DNA from 3 places in the Collimonas sp. PA-H2 genome. Region 3 is predicted to be linked to each of the others. Evidence: predicted binding sites of a transcription regulator. Region 3 holds the regulator's gene; each other region holds the start of a gene.
The links. Region 3 encodes sigma-54, which starts transcription at its own class of promoters, with help from an activator protein. Its sites were predicted from a motif close to TGGCANGNAANCTGCTTT; they were not measured.
Positions count from the first base shown of each region.

Region 1: a site for sigma-54 is predicted at 4,362-4,379, ahead of BCF11_RS09135 (DUF3567 domain-containing protein). Genes of this name have one in related genera too.
Region 2: a site for sigma-54 is predicted at 4,928-4,945, ahead of urtA (urea ABC transporter substrate-binding protein). Genes of this name have one in related genera too.

Region 1 covers NZ_PDBX01000001.1:2,014,722-2,022,458, reverse strand. The annotation lists gene BCF11_RS09155 (penicillin-binding protein activator) at 1-1, opposite strand, end outside; gene rsmI (16S rRNA (cytidine(1402)-2'-O)-methyltransferase) at 15-917, shown strand; gene BCF11_RS09145 (potassium transporter Kup) at 1,306-3,207, shown strand; gene BCF11_RS09140 (tRNA (guanosine(46)-N(7))-methyltransferase TrmB) at 3,259-3,948, opposite strand; gene BCF11_RS09135 (DUF3567 domain-containing protein) at 4,065-4,322, opposite strand; gene BCF11_RS09130 (carboxypeptidase regulatory-like domain-containing protein) at 4,620-5,033, opposite strand; gene BCF11_RS09125 (hypothetical protein) at 5,597-5,860, shown strand; gene BCF11_RS09120 (pilus assembly protein TadG-related protein) at 5,895-7,352, shown strand; gene BCF11_RS09115 (hypothetical protein) at 7,349-7,737, shown strand, end outside.
Region 2 covers NZ_PDBX01000001.1:4,327,464-4,335,200, forward strand. The annotation lists gene urtD (urea ABC transporter ATP-binding protein UrtD) at 1-122, opposite strand, end outside; gene urtC (urea ABC transporter permease subunit UrtC) at 119-1,255, opposite strand; gene urtB (urea ABC transporter permease subunit UrtB) at 1,279-2,883, opposite strand; gene urtA (urea ABC transporter substrate-binding protein) at 3,522-4,775, opposite strand; gene BCF11_RS28040 (hypothetical protein) at 4,994-5,152, shown strand; gene BCF11_RS19945 (calcium:proton antiporter) at 5,253-6,335, opposite strand; gene BCF11_RS19950 (hypothetical protein) at 6,507-7,088, opposite strand; gene dapA (4-hydroxy-tetrahydrodipicolinate synthase) at 7,085-7,737, opposite strand, start outside.
Region 3 covers NZ_PDBX01000001.1:2,874,627-2,882,363, reverse strand. The annotation lists gene BCF11_RS13125 (cation:proton antiporter) at 1-1,108, opposite strand, end outside; gene BCF11_RS13120 (SIS domain-containing protein) at 1,248-2,279, shown strand; gene BCF11_RS13115 (HAD family hydrolase) at 2,279-2,881, shown strand; gene lptC (LPS export ABC transporter periplasmic protein LptC) at 2,878-3,483, shown strand; gene lptA (lipopolysaccharide transport periplasmic protein LptA) at 3,539-4,081, shown strand; gene lptB (LPS export ABC transporter ATP-binding protein) at 4,078-4,824, shown strand; gene BCF11_RS13095 (RNA polymerase factor sigma-54) at 4,934-6,412, shown strand; gene hpf (ribosome hibernation-promoting factor, HPF/YfiA family) at 6,582-6,932, shown strand; gene BCF11_RS13085 (DUF4197 domain-containing protein) at 7,086-7,737, opposite strand, start outside.

The DNA.
Region 1 (7,737 bases), 860 kb from region 3:
TTCATAACTCCCCAATGACTCATCAATCTGCCAGCGCCTTCATCAACCCCGTGATTTTGGACGAGGTGGCGCAGCAAGCGTATCCCGCGTCCACATTATATGTGCTGGCCACACCGATCGGGAATGTCTGCGATATCAGCCTGCGTGCCTTGCACGTATTGTCGATGGTCGACGCCGTGGCCTGTGAGGACACCCGGAATACCGCCCATTTGCTGGGACGCTACGGCTTGTCCAAGACCTTGCTGGCGGCGCATGAGCACAATGAGCGGGAAGTGGCGGAAAAGATCGTGGCGCGCCTGCAGGCAGGCGAACGGATCGCCCTGGTGTCCGACGCCGGCACGCCTGCGGTGTCTGATCCAGGCGCCCGCATCGTCGACGCCGTGCTGAATGCTGGTTTGCGTGCCTTGCCGCTGCCGGGGCCGTCGGCCGCCGTGACCGCGCTGTCGGTCAGCGGGCTGGTCAACGACCAGTTCCAGTTCATTGGATTTCTGCCGAGCAAGGCACGCCAGCGCGAGATCGTACTCGCCGGCCTGGCCGGCGCCAGCGCCACGCTGGTGCTGTACGAAGCCCCGCATCGCATCGTTGAAACCGTCGACGCCTTGTTGCAGGCATTCGGGCCGGAACGCCGCATCGTGCTGGCGCGCGAACTGACCAAATTGTTCGAGAGCGTCCACCGCTGCCCCCTGGGCGAGGCGCCAGCCTGGCTGGCGGCCGACCCCAACCGGCAGAAGGGCGAGTTCGTGGTGCTGGTTGAAGCGGCGCCGGTGGCGCTTGACGACAGCGCCGAGGGCGAACGGGTCTTGCAGATCCTGCTGGCGGAATTGTCGATCAAGCAAGCCTCTGCCTTGGCCGCACAAATCACCGGGCAAAAGAAAAATGCCCTGTACGAACGGGCTTTGGCTTTAAAAGATGCCTAGGTAAGAATAAGATGTGCCTAATGTTTTTTTGTTATGGGTGAGAACTACCCTGTTTCCAGGAGGCAGGTATTGCATTATATGAGCCCGGAATATAGGCACAAAAATGCCAGGGCGAGGATGTATTTTAGCAACGGCGGCGCTGCGAGAAATTAGTTCCCGCACAGGGTTCGATAGTAAAATCCGCCACCTTGCGCAATGCGGCAAATAGTTTAAAAAAAGCAATCAAATTGAAGTAAGCAGGCTTGGGGTATGGCCGGACTTGCCCTTAGGTCCCGTTAGGGAATAAGTTGGGCATTTGGGCGGGCAACGCAGCAGCGCGCCAGCTACGGCCAGCACAAATGTTCAACTTATTCCCTGACGGGGCCTTACTAATAAGATGAGAGAAAACATGAGTACAACGCAAACCAGCAGCAAGCCTGGATTCAAGTCACCCCGTCTACACATCATCACGCTGGCTGCCCTGGGAATCGTGTTCGGCGATATCGGCACCAGTCCGCTGTACGCGCTGAAAGAATGTTTCAGCACCGACCATGGCATTCCATTCACGCCGAACGCAGTACTGGGAATCATCTCGATGCTGTTCTGGGCCATCACCATTGTGGTTTCGCTGAAATACGTGCTGTTCGTGATGCGCGCAGACAACAACGGCGAGGGTGGCGTGCTGGCCCTGATGGCCTTGTCGCTGCGCACCGCCAAGAACGGTTCCAAGCGCGCCAAGACCTTGATGATGCTGGGCGTCTTCGGCGCCTGCATGTTTTATGGCGACGTCGTGATCACGCCGGCGATTTCGGTGCTGTCGGCGGTGGAAGGGCTGGAAATCGCCACGCCGGGGCTGACGCGTTATGTCTTGCCGCTGTCGCTGGTGATCCTGATTGCCTTGTTCCTGATCCAGAAGCACGGCACCACGGTGGTGGGTAAATTGTTCGGCCCGGTGATGTTCGTGTGGTTTGTCTCGCTGGGTTTGCTGGGCGTCTACAACGTCATCAAGGCGCCGGAAATCCTGGTGGCGATCAATCCTTACTACGCTTATGCTTTCATGCAGCAGCACGCGCTGCAAGCGTTCGTGGTGCTGGGTTCGGTGGTGCTGGTGCTGACCGGCGCCGAGGCCCTGTACGCCGACATGGGCCACTTCGGCATCCGGCCGATCCGCTTTGCCTGGCTGTTTACCGTCATGCCTTGCCTGATGCTGAACTACTTCGGCCAGGGCGCCAACCTGCTGGTCAATCCGGCCGCCATCCAGAATCCGTTCTACCTGATGGTGCCGGACTCCTTGCTGTTGCCGATGGTGATCCTGGCGACTGCTGCCACTGTGATTGCATCGCAGGCAGTAATCTCGGGCGCGTTCTCGCTGACCAGCCAGGCCATCCTGCTGGGCTTTGTGCCGCGCATGCGCATCTTGCACACCTCGGAAGACGAGCGCGGCCAGATCTATGTGCCGGTGATCAACTGGATGCTGCTGCTGCTGGTGGTCGGCGTGGTGCTGGCCTTCAAGAAATCCGATAACCTGGCCGCGGCTTACGGCGTGGCGGTGACCACCACCATGCTGATCACCACGGTGCTGGCGGCGGTGGTCATGCGCACGGTCTGGAAGTGGAATCCTTTCCTGGTGGCGTTGGTCATCGGCGCCTTCTTCATTGTCGATTTCGCCTTCTTTGCCGCCAATCTGCTGAAGATCGTCGACGGCGGCTGGTTCCCGCTGCTGCTCGGCGCCATCGCCTTCTTCCTGCTGATGACCTGGTACGCCGGCCGCATGCTGCTGCGTGAACGCAGCAAGGATGAAGGGATCCCGCTGGAACCTTTCATCGAAGGCTTGCTGGCGCATCCGCCGCACCGGGTCGACGGCACCGCGGTGTTCATGACCGGCAACAAGACTACCGTGCCGGTCGCCTTGCTGCATAACCTGAAGCACAACCGCATTTTGCACAAGCGTGTGTTCTTCCTGAAAATCAGCATCTGGGATGTGCCGTTTGTCGAAGACAGCAAGCGCCTGACCCTGAAGGAACTGGGCAGCGATGTCTACGTCTTGCGCGCCGCTTTCGGTTTCAAGGAAGCGCCTGACGTGCAAACCGTGATGGCCTTGACGACGGCGCAGTTCGGCCTCGAGTTCGACGTCATGGATACCTCGTTCTTCCTGGCGCGCGATACGGTGATCCCGAGCAAGATTCCCGGCATGCAGCTATGGCGCGAAAAGCTGTTCGCCTGGATGTATCAGAATGCCGCCAAGCCGTCCGACTTTTTCCATATCCCGATCAACCGGGTGGTCGAATTGGGCACCAAGGTGGAAATCTAAGCGCTTCGCAAAAATCCCCGCAAACCGTCACGGTTTGCGGGGATTTTCTTTTCAGGGGTTGTCGGCAGAGGCGAACAGCACCTGGCAGCGCCACAATTGATGGCCTGACGCCAGGTATTTGCTTTCAAACGGGGTGATCGGCTGCGCCGGCAGATAGGGCTCGCAGCCGACCGCCAGGCCACTTAACTGTTGCAGGGCGCTGGCGCATTCCTCGACATAGATCTGCCAGTTGCTGCGGCATTCCAGGATCCCGCCCAGCGCAACGATGGTCGGGAATACCGGATGGCCGTGCCAGCGCCGGCTGAGCTGGCCTATCTTCGGCCAGGGATTCGGATACAGCAGATAGTGGCGCGCCGGAAAAATCCGCGCCGCCAGCAGCAGCCGCCAGTAATCCACCAGGTCGGCGCGAATGCGGATGAAGTTGGGCGGCAGCGCTGCCGGGCCCGGCCATAGCGTGTTGCGGCCGACCCGGTCGGCGGACTGGTCGACGCCGATGACGAAATGATCAGGGTACTGCGCCGCCAGGTGCATGGTCGACAAGCCGACGCCGCAACCGGCATCAAGGATCAGGGGCGGGCTGCCGGCCGCCCGCCAGGCGGCGATGCTGTCGTCGAATGCGCTTTGATTGTAAGGACTGACGGGCTTTTGAAACGTGTGCGAGGCGTGCCTGGCGACGGTGGCCGCAAGCTGCTCGTGGATGCCGCTCTGGGCGCTATGGATAGGGCTGGAATTGGCATACATATCGACGTACCGGATGCAATGTGAAAGGTACGGCAATATACCTCAAGCATCCCGCCCGGCTTGCCGTAGTTATCGGCAATCTCGGGCTGGCTGGAACGAATTGGACAGTAGCTGGGTTATTGCAAGGTAACGGGCTGGCTCATCATCGAGTCATAGTTGCCCAGGAAAGCATCGATATCCTCGATGCTCGGCTCGGTCGCAATCAGATCTTCGACCCCTTTACGAAAAAATTCAGCCAAGGCACCAGCAATAAAAATCTCGCGCTTGAACGATTTATCGACGATTTCATAGCCGCCGAAACGTAAAGCTTCGCGTTGTTCATCGGCACCAAATTCGACGACGCTGTATTGGTCACTGTTATAAATCAGGTTCATATGCGCTCCCGGTAGTTAGGACAGAAGGTAATGATCGAATAAGCAGTTTTCAAGCCAGCTAGTGAAAATATTATTTTTCAGCTCCTTTTCTGAGGCATATGTTTCTGTTTTGACAGACATATTTCAGTACTAAAAGAATTTTTGCGCTCGATGCATTTACATAGTACGCCACAGGCCATTTTTGTCACGTGCTAAATACTGATCAAGGCAATGCATTTCTTCTAAGAGCTCATAAAATTTTTATATATCACCTGCCGCCAACTGATAGCGTCACATAATTTGCTGCTGGCCAGGTAATCATTCAAGCCATTCGAACATGATGTGCTGATGCGATCCTGGCGTAATCGCGATCTTGCGTTCTTTCACCTGGTCTTTCTTGGCGACTGCGAGGTGATAGCTGCCGGCAGGCAGCTTGGCCAGGAAAAACGGTCCATTGGAAACGGTATCCAGCACGACATTGTTGCTCGCATCGTTGATTTTCACGTGGATATCGGCAGCATATTCATCCTTGGGCGTTGCTTTGATGAGGAACTCTAATTCCAGCGGATAGTTCTTTGCTTCCTGCTGTATCAGGGTCGATTCATCGACGCCGATACCGCCGGACATATAGGTGGCCACGCCTTTGGTGACAGCAGTGGGAGCTGCGCTGGCATTGACGGCTAGCGTAGCGGCAAGCAATGCGCTGAGTGCGAGAAGAGTGCGCTTATTCATGATGCTTCCTCCGAGTATTTTCCCCAGGCTGCGGGATACGAGCAGGTGCGGTTTTGACTTCTGTGTGCCGACGAAATCCAGCATACGGGGTGAAAATTAAAACCAGCTTAAACCCAAGTACGCATTACAAAACGTTACATCAAGACCCTATGGGTAAGTGAGGACTTGCATCTTCTGTAACGCCTATCAGTTATGCCTTGGCTAACTTTGTTTGCCAGAGTGGCAGCGTTCTTGCGCTCGCAAGCGTCCCGCAAATAGGCTGTAAATGGGCCAAAAACGGCGCGCCGCTGCGGCTTTTGCGCTGCCACTGCGGCAGATGTGCCAAAACGCCGGCAATGCCGATCACTGCCAAATTGTCAAGAATTGCCTGTTAACAAATAACAACTAATATTGACATAAAGAATTACATTTCTTGACGTAACATTTTTAAATGGGCAACATCTTTCCTAGAGGGAATTTTGTAATAAAAGCACCTGTAACAGGGTGCCAAAAAAAATGTGTAGCCGATATCAGGTTGCGCGATTGTTGTTTTATTTATTAAAAAATTGGGGAGTAATACATAGATGTTTACATTCAAAAATAAACAGCGCGGTCAAGGCATGACCGAGTACATCATCATCGTTGCACTGATCGCCGTCGCTGCGATCGCTGTTTATCAATTCTTCGGCCAAACAATCCGTAGCCAGACCGCAGGTATTGCCAACGAAGTTTCCGGCCAATCCGGCGGCGCAGCAATTGCAGCAGCCCAAGGCGCAGCCACTCAGGCTACAGCCGAAGGCACCAAGAAAAAAGGCCTGGACAAATACACTAACGACAATTCTCGCTAAGACTTAGCCAGAACTCTATAGCGTACCAAGCATCATGCCACGCGCCAGCTTTCGCCGAAGCTGGCCAGCGTTCAAGGGGAGGCGATTTCAGCAGGGCCAAGCGCTCATCTATGGGATTTTTGTCCTCATAGGTGGCTTGGCCGCGCTTTTCTTCCTTTTTAACACCGGTCAGCTTTCCCGCGAAAAAACCAAGCTCGTCAATACCTCCGACGCTGTCGCCTACAGCGCCGGGGTGATGCACGCACGAGCGCTGAACTACATCGCCTATACCAACCGGGCGATGGTAGCCAACGAGGTGACCATTGCACAAATGGTCAGCCTCTCTTCATGGGCCCAGTACACCAAGACCCACGCCGAAAGCACGGCGCAGCTGGGTTGTGAAACCTATTACACAGCAGAACCGGTGGCCAAGGGCATGGCCTTATACATCCCGGTGTGCTTCGCTTTGTACTACGCCAACATCATCGGCACCGTGGAAATGGTCAGCGAAGCGGTGCAAGTCGCCGCTGAGGCGATGGTGATCGCATCGGATGCCGCCAAGGCGATCTTGCAGGCGTCCCAGGTCACCATGCTGGCGACCTTGCCGATCGCCCGCAAAGACCTGATGCAGCAGGTGGCGAACGCTAACTACGTCAATGACGGCAGCGTCGAGGTCGATACCGTGCCGCTGCTGGATACTTTCTTCGCCTTCGACGGCTCGCCGGTCATGCAGCGCTACAGCGGCGATCAGCGCGAGCGGTTTGCGCAGGTGACGAAAACATCGGCCAATCTGGACCCATTTGTGCCGGTCCGGCATTGGCGTAGTACGGCACTGGTTCCTGGATGTATTGATCCACTTGCTCGTATGCATTTTGACTACGTCAATCGTGCAGGAGGGACAGAGCTGATAGGTTACGACGAGTGGCGTGCGCTGGACACCGCGTCTATATACCGCTATCACCCTCAAAAACATAGATGGCGTCCTTTTACTTGTGATGTTAACGAAAACGCACTCGGCTACGGAAAACAAAGCGCAAACGACGGTAATTCTTCGGGCGGTGGTGGCACGGTCACCAGCGGCCGGGAAAATTCTCAAGCGGCTTCAATGGCTTCCAGCAACGACTGGAACTACACTGGCCTGCCCGGCTTTTTCGAGCTGTCCGACAAGGCGTTGGCCTATACCCCGGACAACGCAGACAAGAGCAAGCAGGATCCCAAGATCCGCTTCGCCATCCGCCTCAGGCGCCAGGCCGACCAGACCGCCACCTCGGATGCCCGCTCGCGGGTCAAGCCATCGGCGCACTTGAATAATTACCAGGGCGCGCCTGCCGGCGGCTACTACGCCAGCGTCTCCGCATCGGAGGTGTTCTTTGCGCGTCCGGTGCCTCGCGCCGACGGCAAGACCGAGCTGGCGAGCTTGTTCAATCCCTATTGGCAAGTGCATCTGATTGAAGTGCCGGATGATATCAAGGCAGTTGCCCAAGCCCTCCAAGGAACGGTTCTACCACCATGAAATCAGCCACTGCACAATTTCCACGACGTCTTTTCGCCGCCGCATCGATAACAGCATTGCTGTCCACTGCGGCGTTTGCCGAGACCGGGCTGGAACGCGACGTACTGAACGCGCCGATGCCGCATGAAGCAGGCAAGGGCGGTCAGGAAGTGCTGGTGCACTATGTGCGCCTGCAGGGCGCGCTGCAAGGCGATCCGGATAATGCGCAACGGCTGGAGCAGCTCAAGCGCGATGTCGCCAGCTGCGCCGCCACCAAACGCCAAGCAAACCAGCCGGTCAACCTGCCGACCGAATGGCCGCAACAGCTGAACGGCTTCCGCGAAGATTTCTACGCCTCCAGGAATTTCTCCATCACCTACAGCGCCGCCTGGACTTATATATTGAA
Region 2 (7,737 bases), 1.5 Mb from region 3:
CCCTCCGGCTTGATGCGCGCATACGAAGTGCCGTAGTCGGCGTGGAGCGTGTTGTCGACATTCTCCGATGGATGCGCCGGGTCGTAGATCGGGCTGATGCGCGGGTTGACAGGCTGATTCATGCCGCCTCCTTGCTGCCGCTGGCTTCAGCCTCAGGCTGACTTGCGGGTTTGCTTTTCAGTTTGTTTTTCAGATGCGCCGCCAATCCCAGGATCCCCTGCGGCATGAACAGCGTCACCAGGATGAAGATCAGACCCAGCGCATACAGCCAGAGGTCAGGGAAGGCGCCGGTGAACCAGCTCTTCAGGCCGTTCACCGAGAAGGCGCCGATGATAGGGCCGAGCAGCGAGCCGCGGCCGCCGACCGCGGCCCAGATCACCATCTCGATCGAATTCGCCGGCGACATCTCGGAAGGGTTGATGATGCCCACCTGCGGTACATACAGGGCGCCGGCAATGCCGCACAATACCGCCGACAAGGTCCAGACAAACAGCTTGAACCACAAGGGGTTGTAGCCGATGAACATCAGGCGCGATTCGGAATCACGCACGGCCTGCAGCACCCGTCCCAGTTTCGAGGTCACGATCCAGCGGCACAGCACTAGCGCGCCGAACAGGAAGGCGAGCGTGATCAGGTACAGCACCGCCTTGGTCGACGGCGCGGTGATGGAGTAGCCGAGGATGCGCTTGAAATCGGTGAAGCCGTTGTTGCCGCCGAAGCCGGTATTGTTGCGGAAGAATAGCAACATGAAGGCGAAGGTCATCGCCTGGGTAATAATCGAAAAATAGACGCCCTTGATGCGCGAGCGGAAGGCGAAGTAACCGAACACGAAGGCTAGCACGCCAGGCACCAGCACCACTAGCGCCATGCAGTACCAGAAGTTGTCGGTCAGCGACCAGAACCACGGATAGGTTTTCCAGTCGAGGAACACCATGAAATCCGGCAGGTTGCTTTGATAGACGCCGTCGCGGCCGATGGCCCGCATCAGGTACATGCCATGGGCATAGCCGCCCAGCGCAAAGAACACGCCGTGGCCGAGCGACAGGATGCCGGTGTAGCCCCACACCAGGTCCAGCGCCAGCGCCGCCATCGCGTAGCACATGAACTTGCCGACCAGCGCCACCGTGTAGCTGGAGATATGCAGCGTGTGTCCGCTGGGGAACGCCAGGTTCAGGATCGGTAGCAGCGCCAAGATCAAACAGCAGACGACGATGCCGATCCAGGCCGGACGCGAGAACAACGGTGTCTGCGTCATGGAGATTTGCATGGATACGGTTTTCATTCGACGCTCCTGCCTTTCAGCGCAAACAGGCCTTGCGGGCGTTTCTGGATGAAGACGATGATGAACACCAGGATCGCGATCTTGGCCAGCACCGCGCCCGCCATCGGCTCCAGGAATTTGTTGACCTCGCCCAGCCCGAAGGCGGCGATCACCGTGCCGGCCAGCTGGCCGACGCCGCCCAGCACCACCACCATGAAGGAGTCGACGATATAGCCTTGGCCAAGGTCGGGGCCGACGTTGCCCAGTTGCGACAGGGCGACGCCGCCGAGGCCGGCGATGCCGCAGCCGAGGCCGAAGGTCATCATGTCGATCTTGCCGGTGGAAACGCCGACGCAGGCCGCCATGCGGCGGTTCTGCATGACCGCGCGGACGAACAGGCCGAGCCGGGTCTTGTTCAAGATCAGCCACACCGCCAGCACCACGAACAGCGCAAAGAAAATGATCACGATGCGGTTATACGACAGCACCAGCGAACCGAGCACCGTGACGCCGCCCGACATCCAGCTAGGATTGGCGACTTCGACGTTCTGGGCGCCGAAGATAGAGCGCACGGTCTGCATCAGGATCAGGCTGATGCCCCAGGTGCAGAGCAGGGTTTCCAGCGGCCGGCCGTACAGCCAGCGCAGCACCAGCCGTTCCAGCACGATGCCGACGGCGGCGGTGACGATGAAGGCGGCCGGCAGGGCGACCAGCAGGTAGCCGTCTAGCGCCGCCGGGAAGTACTGGCGGAACAGCAGCTGGCACATATAGGTGGTGTAGGCGCCTATCATCAGCAGTTCGCCGTGCGCCATGTTGATGATGCCCATCAGGCCGAAGGTGATCGCCAGGCCCAGCGCGGCCAGCAGCAGCACGCTGCCGAGCGATATGCCGTAGAACACCTTGCCGATGAAGTCGACGGTGGCCAGGTGGCGGTCCAGCACGCCGAGGGTGCGCACGGCTTCGATGCGGACCGCGGGGTCGGCTTCGATGTAGCTGCCGTCGGGGTTCTTGTTGAGCAGGTTTTGCAGGGCCGGGCGGATGTTGGCGTTGGTGCTGCCGGCCAGGGTTTGCACTGCGGTTTTGCGGGTGGCGGCGTCGGGCGAGTGCAGGTTGGCGGTGGCGATGACTTGCTGCAGGATGTCCTGGATCTCGGGGTCGCTTTCTTTATGGAGTGCTGTGCTGATCAGCGGTATCTGGGCCGGATCGGCGGTTTTCATGAGGTCGGTGGCGGCGGCGATGCGCAGCTTGCGGTTCGGGGAGAACAGTTTCAGTCCCGAGAGGGCGCCTTCGACCACGCCGCGCAGGCGGTTGTTGACGCTGATGCCGTCGGCGTCATCGGGTGTGGCCAGGGTCTGGCCGGTGGCCGGGTTGAATGCCTTTGTATCGTCGACGATGAGGACGGTGCCGTCGGGCCGGGCGTAGAGGGCGTCGCTGTTGAGGGCGTTGAGGATTTTCAGGGCGTCGTCATTGGCCAGTGCGGCGATCTGGTTGACGGCGGCGATGCGGGCGTCGGGGTCGTCGCCGGCCAGCGGTTTGAGCAGGGCGGGGTCGATCGCGGCATGGGCGAGCAGGCCCTGCATGCAGAGAGCTACGGCGAGAAGAATTTTTCGTGAGATTTTCATCAGTATTTTTATCGCCACCTGAAAAGCAGTTATAGCGTCGCATCAACAGCAGCTTTAGCGCCGCCACAAAAGCAGTTAAATGGGGTCAGAGTTTTTTTTCGCGGCCTTTTGCGAAAATTACTCTGACCCCATTTAACGGGCTACGGAGTAAGTGCGGCTGCATGCGAAGAACGATCTGTGCGTTGCTAAAACGGTAGCTACTCCGTGGATGCTAGCCGGGGGTAGCCCGGCAGCTAGTCACTTTTTCTTGCTTCGCCAAGAAAAAGTAACCAAAAAGAAGGCGACCGCAAAGCCGTTGCCCTCCCTTCGGTCGGGTCCCCAAATCCGACGCGTATCAGCCGGGTGAGGGGCAAAACTCGCCTTCGGCTCAAACATGCCCCTCACAATTCCCGGCTGACACGCGCCGGATTTGGCAACGTCTCAATGCGGGGTACGTCAAAAGCAACGGCAACGGCAACGGCAACGTCAAAAGCAACGTCAAAAGCAACGTCAAAAGCAACGGCAACCCCACGCAGTTAAATGGGGTCAGAGTTTTTTTACGGCAGCCTTATCGCCGTAAATTACTCTGACCCCATTTAACGGGCCACGGAGTACATACGGCGGGCATTCGCCTTCAAAAAAACCAAGCCTTCCAGCGATCAGAGCTTCTGCTTGCCCTCATTCCCCGGAATATACGGACTCCACGGTTGTGCGCGGATCGTTGTCTTGGTCTTGTTGACCACGTTGAACTGTCCGTCCGCCTTGATCTCGCCGATCATCACTGGTTTGTGCAGGTGATGGTTGGTGGCGTCCATTTCCAGTTCATAGCCGGACGGGGCTTTGAATTTCTGGCCGGACATGGCGGCGATGACTTTGTCGGAGTCGGTGGATTTGGCTTTTTCTACGGCTTGCTTCCACATGTAGATGCCGACATAGGTCGCTTCCATCGGGTCGTTGGTGACTACGGTGGCGGCGTTCGGCAGGTTCTTGGCTAATGCGTAGGCTTTCCATTTCTTGATGAAGGCCGTGTTCACCGGATTCTTGACCGATTCGAAGTAGTTCCAGGCCGCCAGGTGGCCGACCAGCGGCTTGGCGTCGACGCCGCGCAATTCTTCCTCGCCCACCGAGAACGCCACTACCGGCACGTCGGTGGCTTTCAGGCCGGCGTTGCCCAGTTCTTTGTAGAACGGCACGTTGGAGTCGCCGTTGATGGTGGAGATCACCGCGGTCTTGCCGCCGGCGGAGAATTTCTTGATGTTGGCGACGATGGTCTGGTAGTCGGAATGGCCGAACGGGGTGTACACCTCGTCGATGTCGCTATCCTTGACGCCCTTGCTGTGCAAGAAGGCGCGCAGGATCTTGTTGGTGGTGCGCGGGTAGACGTAGTCGGTGCCCAGCAGCACGAAGCGCTTGGCGCCGCCGCCTTCTTTCGACATCAGGTATTCGGTGGCCGGGATCGCTTGCTGGTTAGGCGCGGCGCCGGTGTAGAACACGTTTTTCTCCAACTCTTCGCCTTCATATTGGACCGGATAGAACAGCAGGCTGTTGAGTTCCTTGAACACCGGCAGCACCGATTTGCGCGATACCGAGGTCCAGCAGCCGAACACCACCGAAACCTTGTCCTGCGAAATCAGCTGCCGCGCCTTCTCGGCGAACAGCGGCCAGTTGGAGGCCGGGTCGACCACCACCGGCTCCAGTTTCTTGCCCAGCACGCCGCCGTTGGCATTGATCTCGTCGATGGCCATCAAGGCTACGTCTTTCAGCGAGGTCTCGGAAATCGCCATGGTGCCGGACAAGGAATGCAGGATGCCTACCTTGATCGTATCCGCGGCAAAGGCGGACGGTAGCCAGGAACTGGCGGCAAGGGCGAAAGCGCCGAGTGCGGTAGCTTTCAAAAGGATGCGACGTGACATGATTTTTCTCTCCCTGTAGTGAACTATGCTGTAGTGAAATATGAACAAGCAGCTGTAAAGCAGCTATGAAGCCAGAACAAAATACGAACAAGAAAGCAGCGCACGCCGTAGCAGCAGGCATGGAACCGAAATGCTGGGACTACCATATCCACATAGCAGAATGCATGCCAATGGCCTGGCAAGGCGAGTAGCGGGGGTTTTTATACCCAGGCTTAAATTTGAGCGAGCTGGCGGGGCTGCAGGGAAAGGCTTTGCGCCCGGATTTGGTGAAAGCGGTTTTTGCTGCGAAACAGGCGCACCAGCGTGGTGCCAACAAAGAAACAGGCGTTCGGCTGGTGGCGGTCGCTGCAAATGCGTACAGAAATCAGGAGATTTGACAGGCGGGGAGGGGAGCGCCGTCAGGAAATTTCGGAAATCATGCCGGCGGAGTTGGCTCGTGCCAACTCCGCCATGGAACTGCGGGGGATTTTGAGGCGATCAAGGCACAATCGTGGTGAACAGGTAGACCGCGAAAATCACCAGATGCACCGTGCCTTGCATCACCGTGGTGCGGCCGGTGCCGAGCGACAGGGTGGCGACGATGAACGACAGCAGCAACAGCACGGTAGACTTGATGTCCAGCCCGAGCGACAGCGTCAGGCCGGTGGTCAGCGAAACGATCGCCACCGCCGGAATGGTCAGGCCGATGCTGGCCAGCGCCGAGCCTAGCGCCAGGTTGAGACTGGTCTGCAAGCGGTTGGCGCGCGCCGCCCGCACCGCCGCCAGGCCTTCTGGCAGCAGCACCACCGCGGCAATGATGATGCCGACCAGGGTCTTCGGCGCACCCATGTTGGCGACCGCGGTTTCCAGCGCCGGCGCCAGCGACTTCGCCAACAGCACCACCGCGCCCAGGCATACCAGCAGCAGGCCGGCGCTGATGACGGCCACTTTGCCGGATGGCGGCGGCGCATGCACGTCTTCATCGGCGACGGCTTCCTGCGGCAGGAAATAGTCGCGGTGGCGCACGGTCTGCACCAGCACGAAGGTGCCATACAAAATCAGCGAAATGATGGCGATAAAGGCCAGCTGGCTTTTACTGTAGAACGGCCCCAGCGCGCTTGAGGTGTAGTTCGGCAGGACCAGCGTCAGCACCGCAATTGCCGCCAGCGTCGCCAGCGAGGCGCTGACGCCCAGCAGGCCGAAACTTTGTTCCCGGTGGCGGCTGGCGCCCACCAGCAGGCAAATGCCGACGATGCCGTTGAGGATGATCATGATGGCGGCAAACACGGTGTCGCGCGCCAGCCCGGTGGTTTCCTCGCCGCCGGCCAGCATCAGCGAGACGATCAGCGCCACTTCGATCAGGGTCACCGCCAGCGCCAGCACCAGCGTGCCGTAGGGTTCGCCGACCCGGTGCGCCACCACTTCGGCGTGGTAGACCGCCGCCAGCACGCTGCCGAGCAGGCCGGCTACCAGCAGCAGTGTATAGAAGCCGCCCAGATTGAAGCCGGCGCCGCCCAGCAAAAGCCAGCCGACGATCGGGGCCGCAATGGACCAAATGGGGAGTGCAGGGGAAATTTTCATAAGGCGATTGAACACGTATCGAGCTTTTTTTGCAAGCATTGCGTGCATCGCCTTGCAATACCGATGGCGGGCGGATTTGCTCCTGCCTGCCGCGATCCAGCCTGAATCCGGCCGGAATTCTGCCAGAATGCGGCCGCCTGCCGCCTGCCGCCTGCCGCCTGCCGCCTGCCGTCAGGCGCAGGCGCAGGCGCTGCAGCAGTGGCCGTAGAGCGCCTGGTACAAGGCGCCGAGCGAGGCGTCGTCCCGTTTTGTCGCGGACAGGTGAAGAAAGCGCAAGCCGTCGATGCTGGCCGACAGGTTTGACATGAGCTGTTGCCCGGCCGGGCTGTCGTCGATCAGCGCCACCAGCGGCAAATCCGGCCTGAGCGCACTGGCAGCTTGCATGCTGGCGGCTAGCAGCCCGTCCGCTTGACTATCCTCGGCGCCGATGGCGAACAAGGCCAGGTCGGCGTTCGCCAGGGCGCCGCGCGAACCGTCGTCGTCGCGTTTCGGCAGGTGGACCAGGATGTCGTGATAGCTGCTTTTGGAGGCGGCCAGTTCGGCGCCGATATCCTGGGCGGCGATGCTGCGGATTTCCGCGCCGGTCTTGATTGCCGTCGCCAGCCAGCCGGCCTGCGGCATTTTCGGGTTTTGATAAACCAGCAACACATTACGGCCGGCGCGCGCACGCCGCCGTGCTATCGCGGCGGCCAGCGAAGCTGCTATATCGGTTGAGACGCTGGGCACATGTTCAGAAGCGATGGTCAGGATCATGAATCTAGCTGCCGGGATCTGCCGCCGATGGAAAATTCCGGTTTCTCGATTTTCATCGCAAACGGCAACGCCATCAGATCGTCCAGCGCGCACGCCAGTTTGACCCGGCCGACCGCCGACATCGGCGTCATCGGCAAGCGCAGCTCATCCTGGATGTGGCCTTGCAACGCCAGCGCGGCTTTCACCGGCGCCGGGTTGGGTTCTGAAAACAGCAGCTGGATCACCGGCAGCAGCTGCTTGAACAGTGTGCGCGCACGCTCGATCTGACCGGCCCGCACCAGTTCGAACAGGCGCACGAACAGATCCGGCCGGATATGCGCGGCAGCGGAAATCGCGCCATGCGCGCCCAGGCAGAGCGTGTTGAACAGCAGGGCGTCGTCGCCGCACAGGATTTTCAGATTGCTGTGATGGACCAGCTCCATGGTTTGCGCCAGACTGCCGCCGCATTCCTTGATGGCGACGATGTTCGCCAGGCGCTCCAGCGCGATCACCGTGGCCGGTTCGATGTTGACGCCAGTGCGGGCAGGGATGTTGTACAGCACGACCGGGTTGTGCGCGGCGGCGGCGACGGCTTCGAAGTGCAGCCGTATGCCTTCCTGCGACGGCCTTACGTACGACGGCGCCGAGACCAGGAAGCCGGCTGGCTGCA
Region 3 (7,737 bases):
TCGACGCCAGGATCAGTTGCACCAGCAAGGGATCGACCAGTTGCAGGCCGCCGGCCTGGTTCAGCAGCACGAAGCCGAACTCGCCGGCCTGCGCCAGCGCCAGCCCGGTGCGCAGGGCCACCCCGGTAGAGGAGCGGAAAATCTTGGCGAGGCCGGCGATCAGGGCGAACTTGAGGAATACCGGACCGATCAGCAGCAGCAACACCAGCCACCAGTGCTCGAACACCAGGCGCAGGTTGAGCAGCATGCCGATGGTGATGAAGAACAGGCCCAGCAGCACATCGCGGAACGACTTGATGTCCTCTTCCACCTGGTGCTTGTATTCGGTTTCCGAGATCAGCATGCCGGCGATGAAGGCGCCCAGCGCCAGCGACAGCCCGGCGCGTTCGGTAATCCAGGCGGCGGCCAGGGTGATCAGCAGCAGGTTCAGCATGAACAGTTCCTGCGAACGGCGCCGCACCACGATCTGGAACCAGCGCCGCATCAGCTTCTGGCCGAAAAACAGCAGCAGGGCCAGCACCAGCAGCGCCTTGGCGCTGGCCCAGGCCAGCGTGGCCAGCAGGTTGCCGCTGTGCTCGGCCAGCGCCGGCACCACGATCAGCAAGGGCACCAGCGCCAGGTCCTGGAACAGCAGGATGCCGATGATGCGGCGCCCATGCTCGCTCTCCAGCTCCATTCTTTCCGTCAGCAGCTTGGAGACGATGGCGGTGGACGACATGGTCAGCGCTCCGCCCAGGGCGAACGCCGCCTGCCAGCTGATATTGGTGTATTGCGGCAGGATCAGCGCCATCATCCAGCTGAACAGCATGGTGGCGCCGATGGTCAGCAGCACCTGCGCCATGCCGAGGCCGAACACGATATGGCGCATCGCCGTCAGTTTCGGCAAGGAAAATTCGAGGCCGATCGAAAACATCAGGAACACCACGCCGAATTCCGCCAGTGCATGGGTGGTGGCGTTGTCTTCGGCAAAACCGAGCGCGTGCGGGCCGATCAGGATCCCCACCACCAGATAGCCCAGCATGGGCGGCAGGTGGAAACTACGGAACGCCACCACGCCTAATACCGCCGAGCCCAGCAGCAAAATTGTCAGTTCAAGTCCTGAAAGCATGCGCGCCTAAAAATTAGATTAACTCAATACCAACATTATGTTGCAGCAACGCCAAATGCGGATAGGCTGAACACAGATTAATTGAAGCGGATCTAGACTGGCAAGTTTTTTGCTTTGGGATTTCGTTTATACTTTCGGGATGACTCTACCCGATGCCCCAAATTCGCCCAAAACCTTGTCCGCAGCCTTCGATGCCGGACGTGCGCTGGAACTTGCCCGCAGCACCCTGCAAATCGAAGCCGATGCCATCAATGCATTGAAAAACCGGATTTCCGATTCCCCTGATGATCCTTTCGCCAAGGCGATCGCCTTGCTGCTCGGCTGCAGCGGCCGGGTGGTGGTCTCCGGCATAGGAAAATCCGGCCATATCGCGCGCAAGATCGCCGCCACGCTGTCTTCCACCGGCACGCCTGCCCTGTTCATCCATCCGGCCGAAGCGGCCCATGGCGACCTTGGCATGGTGACTGAGCACGATGCCTTCATCGCCATTTCCAATTCCGGCGAAACCGCCGAGCTGATGGCGATCGTACCTATCATCAAACGCATGGGCGCCACCCTGATCGCCATGACCGGCAAACCGGAGTCGGCGCTGGCGCAACTCGCCAATGTGCACCTGGACGTCGCCGTGGCCCAGGAAGCCTGTCCCTTGAACCTGGCGCCGACCGCCAGCACCACCGCCACCCTGGCCATGGGCGACGCCCTGGCGGTGGCGCTGCTGGACGCACGCGGCTTCCGCGAAGAAGATTTTGCCCGCTCGCATCCGGGCGGCGCGCTGGGACGGCGCCTGCTGACCCACGTGCGCGACGTCATGCGCAGCGGCGAGGCGATTCCGGCGGTGACGGCGGATATCTCGCTGTCGGTGGCGCTGCTGGAAATCACGCGCAAGGGCATCGCCATGACGGCGGTGGTGGATGACAACTTCCATGTCGTCGGTGTGTTTACCGACGGCGACCTGCGGCGCCTGATCGAACAGGTGCAGGATTTCACCAAGCTGAAGATCGCCGACGTGATGCATGCCAATCCGCACACCATAGGCCCTGAGCAGCTGGCAGTCGATGCTGTGCAGATGATGGAAGAATTCCGCATCAACCAGCTGCTGGTGACCGACGCCAGCGGTGAACTGGTCGGCGCACTGCATATCCATGACCTGACCCGCGCCAAGGTGATCTGATGACGGCCACCACGACGCGCAGCGGCGCCGACGTCACTGCCGATACCCTGAGTGCCGATGCGAGAGCGCGCGCCGCGCGGGTGCGCCTGATGATTTTCGATGTCGACGGCATCCTGACCGACGGCGGCCTGCTGTACGGCGCCGACGGCGAACAGCTGAAGCGCTTCAATGCGCTGGACGGCCACGGCATCAAGCAGTTGCAGCAAAGCGGCGTCGCCACCGCTATCATCAGCGCACGGCAGTCGGCCATCGTCAGCCGCCGCGCCGGCGACCTCGGCATCGCCCATGTGCAGCAAGGCGTGCACGACAAATACGCGGCATTCATCAAGCTGCTGGAACAGCTGCAGCTGAGCGCCGCCGATTGCGGCTTCATCGGCGACGATGTGATCGACCTGCCTATCCTGTCGCAGACCGGTTTTGCGGTCAGCGTGCCGAACGGCCATCGCGACGTCCGTTCACGTGTGCATTACGTGACGCAAGCCAGCGGCGGCCATGGCGCGGCGCGCGAAATCTGCGACCTGATCATGCAAGTGCAGAATACTTACGACGCTACGCTGGCGACCTATCTGCGCAGCAACCAGACGGGCGAAACCCAGGCATGAAAAATCTCCGCACCACTTACCGCTTTCGCTTCATGCTGCTGCTGGTATTGTTCATCGTGCTGGCCTTGGGCAGCTTCTGGCTGCTGCAGGTCATGCACAAGAATACCGAAGACCTGCTGCCGAAGCCGGCGCGCACCCAGCCGGATTACTATGTCGAGCATTTCAACTATGTGCAGATGGCGCCCAACGGCCAGCCGCGCTACAACATCTCGGGCGACCTGCTGACCCACAATCCGGTCAACGATTCCTTCGATGTGCAAAAGCCGGTGATCCACAGCCTGGACAAGGAAAAGCCGCCGATGAACCTGGTCGCCAACCGCGCCATGATTGAAGACAACAACAGCAAGGTGCATCTGTACGAGAATGTCAACGCCGACCGGCCAAAGACGCCGCTGGCCGACAACTTCCACCTGAAATCCGAATATCTGCTGCTGCTGCCCGACGACGACATCATGGAATCCGACAAGCCGGTGGAAATCACCCTGGGGCTGTCGACCTTGAACGGCACCGGCATGCATTTCAATAACTCCACACGCGAACTGAAGCTGTTCAGCAAGGTGAGCGGCGTCTTGCGCAGCGCGCCGCGTGCGGCGGCAAAATAAGCGGATCAGCAAGACAATTTATGCGCAGGCCTCTATCCATTACCCAGGATTTTTCATGAAACGAATATTTTTTCTCTCTCTGCTGCTGCTTGGCGCCATCGGCGTCGCTCACGCAGAAAAAGCCGATTCCGAGAAGCCGACCCTGATCGACTCCGACACCCTCACCTATGACGACGTCAAGCAGGTCAACGTCGCTACCGGCAATGTGGTCCTGACCCGCGGCACGCTGATCATGAAGGCCGACCGCGTGGTGGTGACCACCGATCCGTCCGGCTACCAGTTCGCCACCTTGTATGCGGCGCCGGGCAAGCTGGCCACTTTCAAGCAAAAGCGCGACGGCGGCCCGGACCTGTGGATCGACGGCCACGCCGAACGCATCGAATACGACGGCAAGACCGAAATCACCAAGCTGTTTTCCAAGGCCCAGATGCGCCGCCTGCAAGGCGACAAACCGACCGACGAAGTCAACGGCGAGTTCATTTCCTACGACAGCCGCACTGAATTCTATTCCGTCAACAACACCGTCAACGGCGTCAGCCAGCCTGGCGCCGGCCGCATCCGCGCCGTCATCCAGCCACGGCCAAAGGCGGCGCCATGAGCGCCCCTAGCACGCTGATCGCCAAGGGCCTGCAAAAAAGCTACGGCGCGCGCCAGGTGGTGCATGACGTCTCGCTCGAAGTGCGCTGCGGCGAAGTGGTCGGCTTGCTGGGTCCGAACGGCGCCGGCAAGACCACCTCGTTCTACATGATCGTCGGCCTGGTGCCTTCGGACGGCGGCGAAATCGACCTAGACGGCGTCGACATTTCGCGCCTGCCTATCCATCGCCGCGCGGTGCTGGGCCTGTCCTACCTGCCGCAGGAAGCATCGGTATTCCGCAAGCTGACGGTGGAAGACAATATCCGCGCCGTGCTGGAACTGCAACGTCCCAACGGCAAGGCGCTCGGCAAGGCCGAGATCGATGAGCAGCTGCACAAGCTGCTGCACGAGCTGCAGATTGAAAAGCTGCGCGAGAGCCAGGCCCTGTCGCTCTCGGGCGGCGAACGGCGGCGCGTCGAGATCGCCCGCGCGCTCGCCACCAATCCGCGCTTCGTGCTGCTGGATGAGCCGTTCGCCGGGATCGATCCGATTGCCGTGATCGAGATCCAGCGCATCGTCCGCTTCCTCAAGGAACGCGGCATCGGCGTCCTGATCACCGATCACAATGTGCGCGAAACGCTGGGCATCTGCGACCGCGCCTACATCATCAACCAGGGCAGCGTGCTGGCCAGCGGCAGTCCGGACGACATCATCGCCGACGAGTCGGTGCGGCGGGTCTATCTGGGTGAGCATTTCCGCATGTAGTTTCACGGTGTGAGAACGATGTAAATGCAGGCAGATTAATTCGCCTTGCCAGCGCGGTACTTAAACTCCGTACAACAAATAACAGAAGTGAATTGTCCGCACGGAAGCCATGAAACAATCACTCCAGCTACGCACCTCTCAACATCTTGCGCTGACTCCTCAGCTGCAGCAGTCGATCCGTCTGCTGCAGCTTTCCACGCTTGAGTTGCATCAGGAACTGGAACAGATCCTGTCGGACAACCCGATGCTGGAGCGGGTCGACGATCCGCTTGATAATTCGGTGCGGCTGCTGGCGGACGGCGCCATCAGCGGCACTGCGTCGACCATGGAAGCGCCGGCCGGCGACAGCGAAGTGAGCAGCTCGCCGACCGAGAGCGAAGCCAGCGCCGAAGCGCCGGCGGCTGAAAGCAGCACTGACAATGCCGACAGCGAATGGAGTTTCGACGACATCTCGCGCAGCGCGAAAACCTCGGACGATGAAGATGCGCGGCCGCAGCTGGAGGCGCATGAAACGACGCTGCGCGAACATCTGTTGCAGCAGATGCGCGAAGCCATGCACGACTTGCGCGACCGCGCGCTGGTCGAGCTGATGATCGATGCGCTGGACGATAACGGCTATCTGGAAGAGTCGCTGGAAGAAATCCTGGAGCGTCTGCCGGCCGAGCTGGAGATCGCCGTCGAAGAATTGTCGATGGCGCTGAAGATGGTGCAGAGCTTCGATCCGGCAGGAGTCGGCGCGCGCAACGCGCCGGAATGCCTGGCCTTGCAGATCAAGCGTTTTGTCAAAGTGCCATTCGTCACGCGCCGCCTGGCCTTGGCGATTGTGCAAGATCACCTGGCGCTGTTTGCGCAGCGCGATTTCAATAAAATCAAGAAAGCCCTGGATTGCGACGACGAGGACCTGCGCGAAGCGCAAGCCGTCATCAAGCAGTGCAATCCCCACCCCGGCGCACCGTTCGCCGCCAACGCCTCCGACTATGTGGTGCCGGACGTGATCGTCAGGCGCAGCAAACAAGGCTGGCAGGTGATGCTGAACAATGACGTCATGCCAAGACTCAGGGTAAATGTCTTATATGCCAACATCCTGAAGCAGAGCAAGGGCGATGGCGCACTCACTTCGCAGCTGCAGGAAGCCAAGTGGCTGATCAAGAATATGCGGCAGCGCTTCGACACCATTTTGCGCGTCGCACAAGCGATCGTCGAACGCCAGCGGAACTTTTTTTCCCATGGCGCGGTCGCCATGCGGCCGCTTGTGTTGCGCGAAATAGCTGATACACTGGGTCTACACGAGAGTACTATTTCACGTGTAACCACTCAGAAATACATGCTCACTCCCCACGGGATGTTTGAACTGAAGTATTTCTTCGGCAGCCATGTTGCTACTGAGGCAGGTGGAGAGGCTTCCTCAACAGCAATCAGGGCACTCATTAAGCAACTCATAGGAGCGGAAGATTCAAGAAACCCTTTCTCTGACAGCAAGATTGCCGACATGCTTGCGGAACAAGGTATGGTGGTAGCCCGCCGCACCGTCGCAAAATATCGCGAAGCACTAAAAATTCCGTCTGTTAATCTGCGCAAGGCCTTGTAGTTTTTTCTGGTTTGATTGTTAAGCTTACCCTTGCTATGTTCGGACATTACGGCTGTTTGTTATTTAGCGACTCTTGCCAGAACAGTCCCAGTCTCTTGTAGATTGTTCGCCTAAAGATTCAACGCAGTCTGTTCAGAACCGCCAGCAATATTCTTGATAGGAGCGCTGTATGAACTTCACCATCAGTGGGCATCACCTCGAGGTAACCCCTGCCATTCGCGAATATGTACAAAGCAAACTAGAGCGTATCAAACGCCACTTCGACCAGGTCATCGATATCAGCGTGATCCTGAGCGTCGACAAAATCACTGAAAAAGAAAAGCGCCAGAAAGCGGACATCACGCTGCGCGTAAAGGGAAAAGATCTGCATGCCGAAAGCATTGCCCACGATCTTTATGCCGCCATTGATACCCTGGTCGACAAGCTCGATCGGCAGGTCATCAAGTACAAGGACAAGATGCAGGATCACCAGCACGATGCGATCAAGCACCTGCCGGAAGAACTCCCCGCCACGACCTGAACGGCCGCCAATCCGGGCGCTGCAGCTGACTAGCTGGCGCCGATAGAATGAACAAGGGCGCAGTTAATGCGCCCTTTGTTATTTCCAGCCCGCTTATTTGCAAACTCATTTGCAAATTTATCTGTAAATCATATTATCGTTTTTGCACGACGTTCATTTGAGGGCGCCGAACACCTTGCCGATGATGGCGCTGCCGGCGCCAACCGGATCCTGGCGTATCGCCTTCTCTTCTTCACCGATGATGGTGTACAAGCCGTCCAGTGCACGTTGCGTGACATAACCTTCCACCGTCGACTGCTGCGCCGGCACCATGCCGGTCTTGCCGACCTGCCCCATGACCGCGTTATATTGCGCCGACAAGCCGTTGCGGTCGGTCACGCCTTTGACGATAGGCAGGAATTTCTGGCCCAGCTGCGCCGATGTCTTTTGCTTGAAGAAATCGGTCACCGAGGTGTCGCCGCCGGTCAGGATATTCTTGGCATCGGTCACCGACATCGATTTGACCGCATTCAGCAGCAAAGGCTTGGCCAGCGGCACCGCCTGTTCCGCGGCGTGGTTCATCGACACCACCAGGTCATCCAGCTTCTGGCCCTGGCCAGTCATGCGCAAGATCGGCATGGCTTTATCCAGCACGCTGGGCAAGCCGATCTTGACCTTGTCGTTATTCAGGAAACCATTCTCGACGCCCAGCTTGGACACCGCCACATCCGCGCCTTTTTGCAGGGCGGCTTTGAGGCCGCTGCTGGCATCCTGGTTGCTGAGGTCGCCCAACGACAGGGCCAGCGCCGCCGACGCTGTCAGCGCC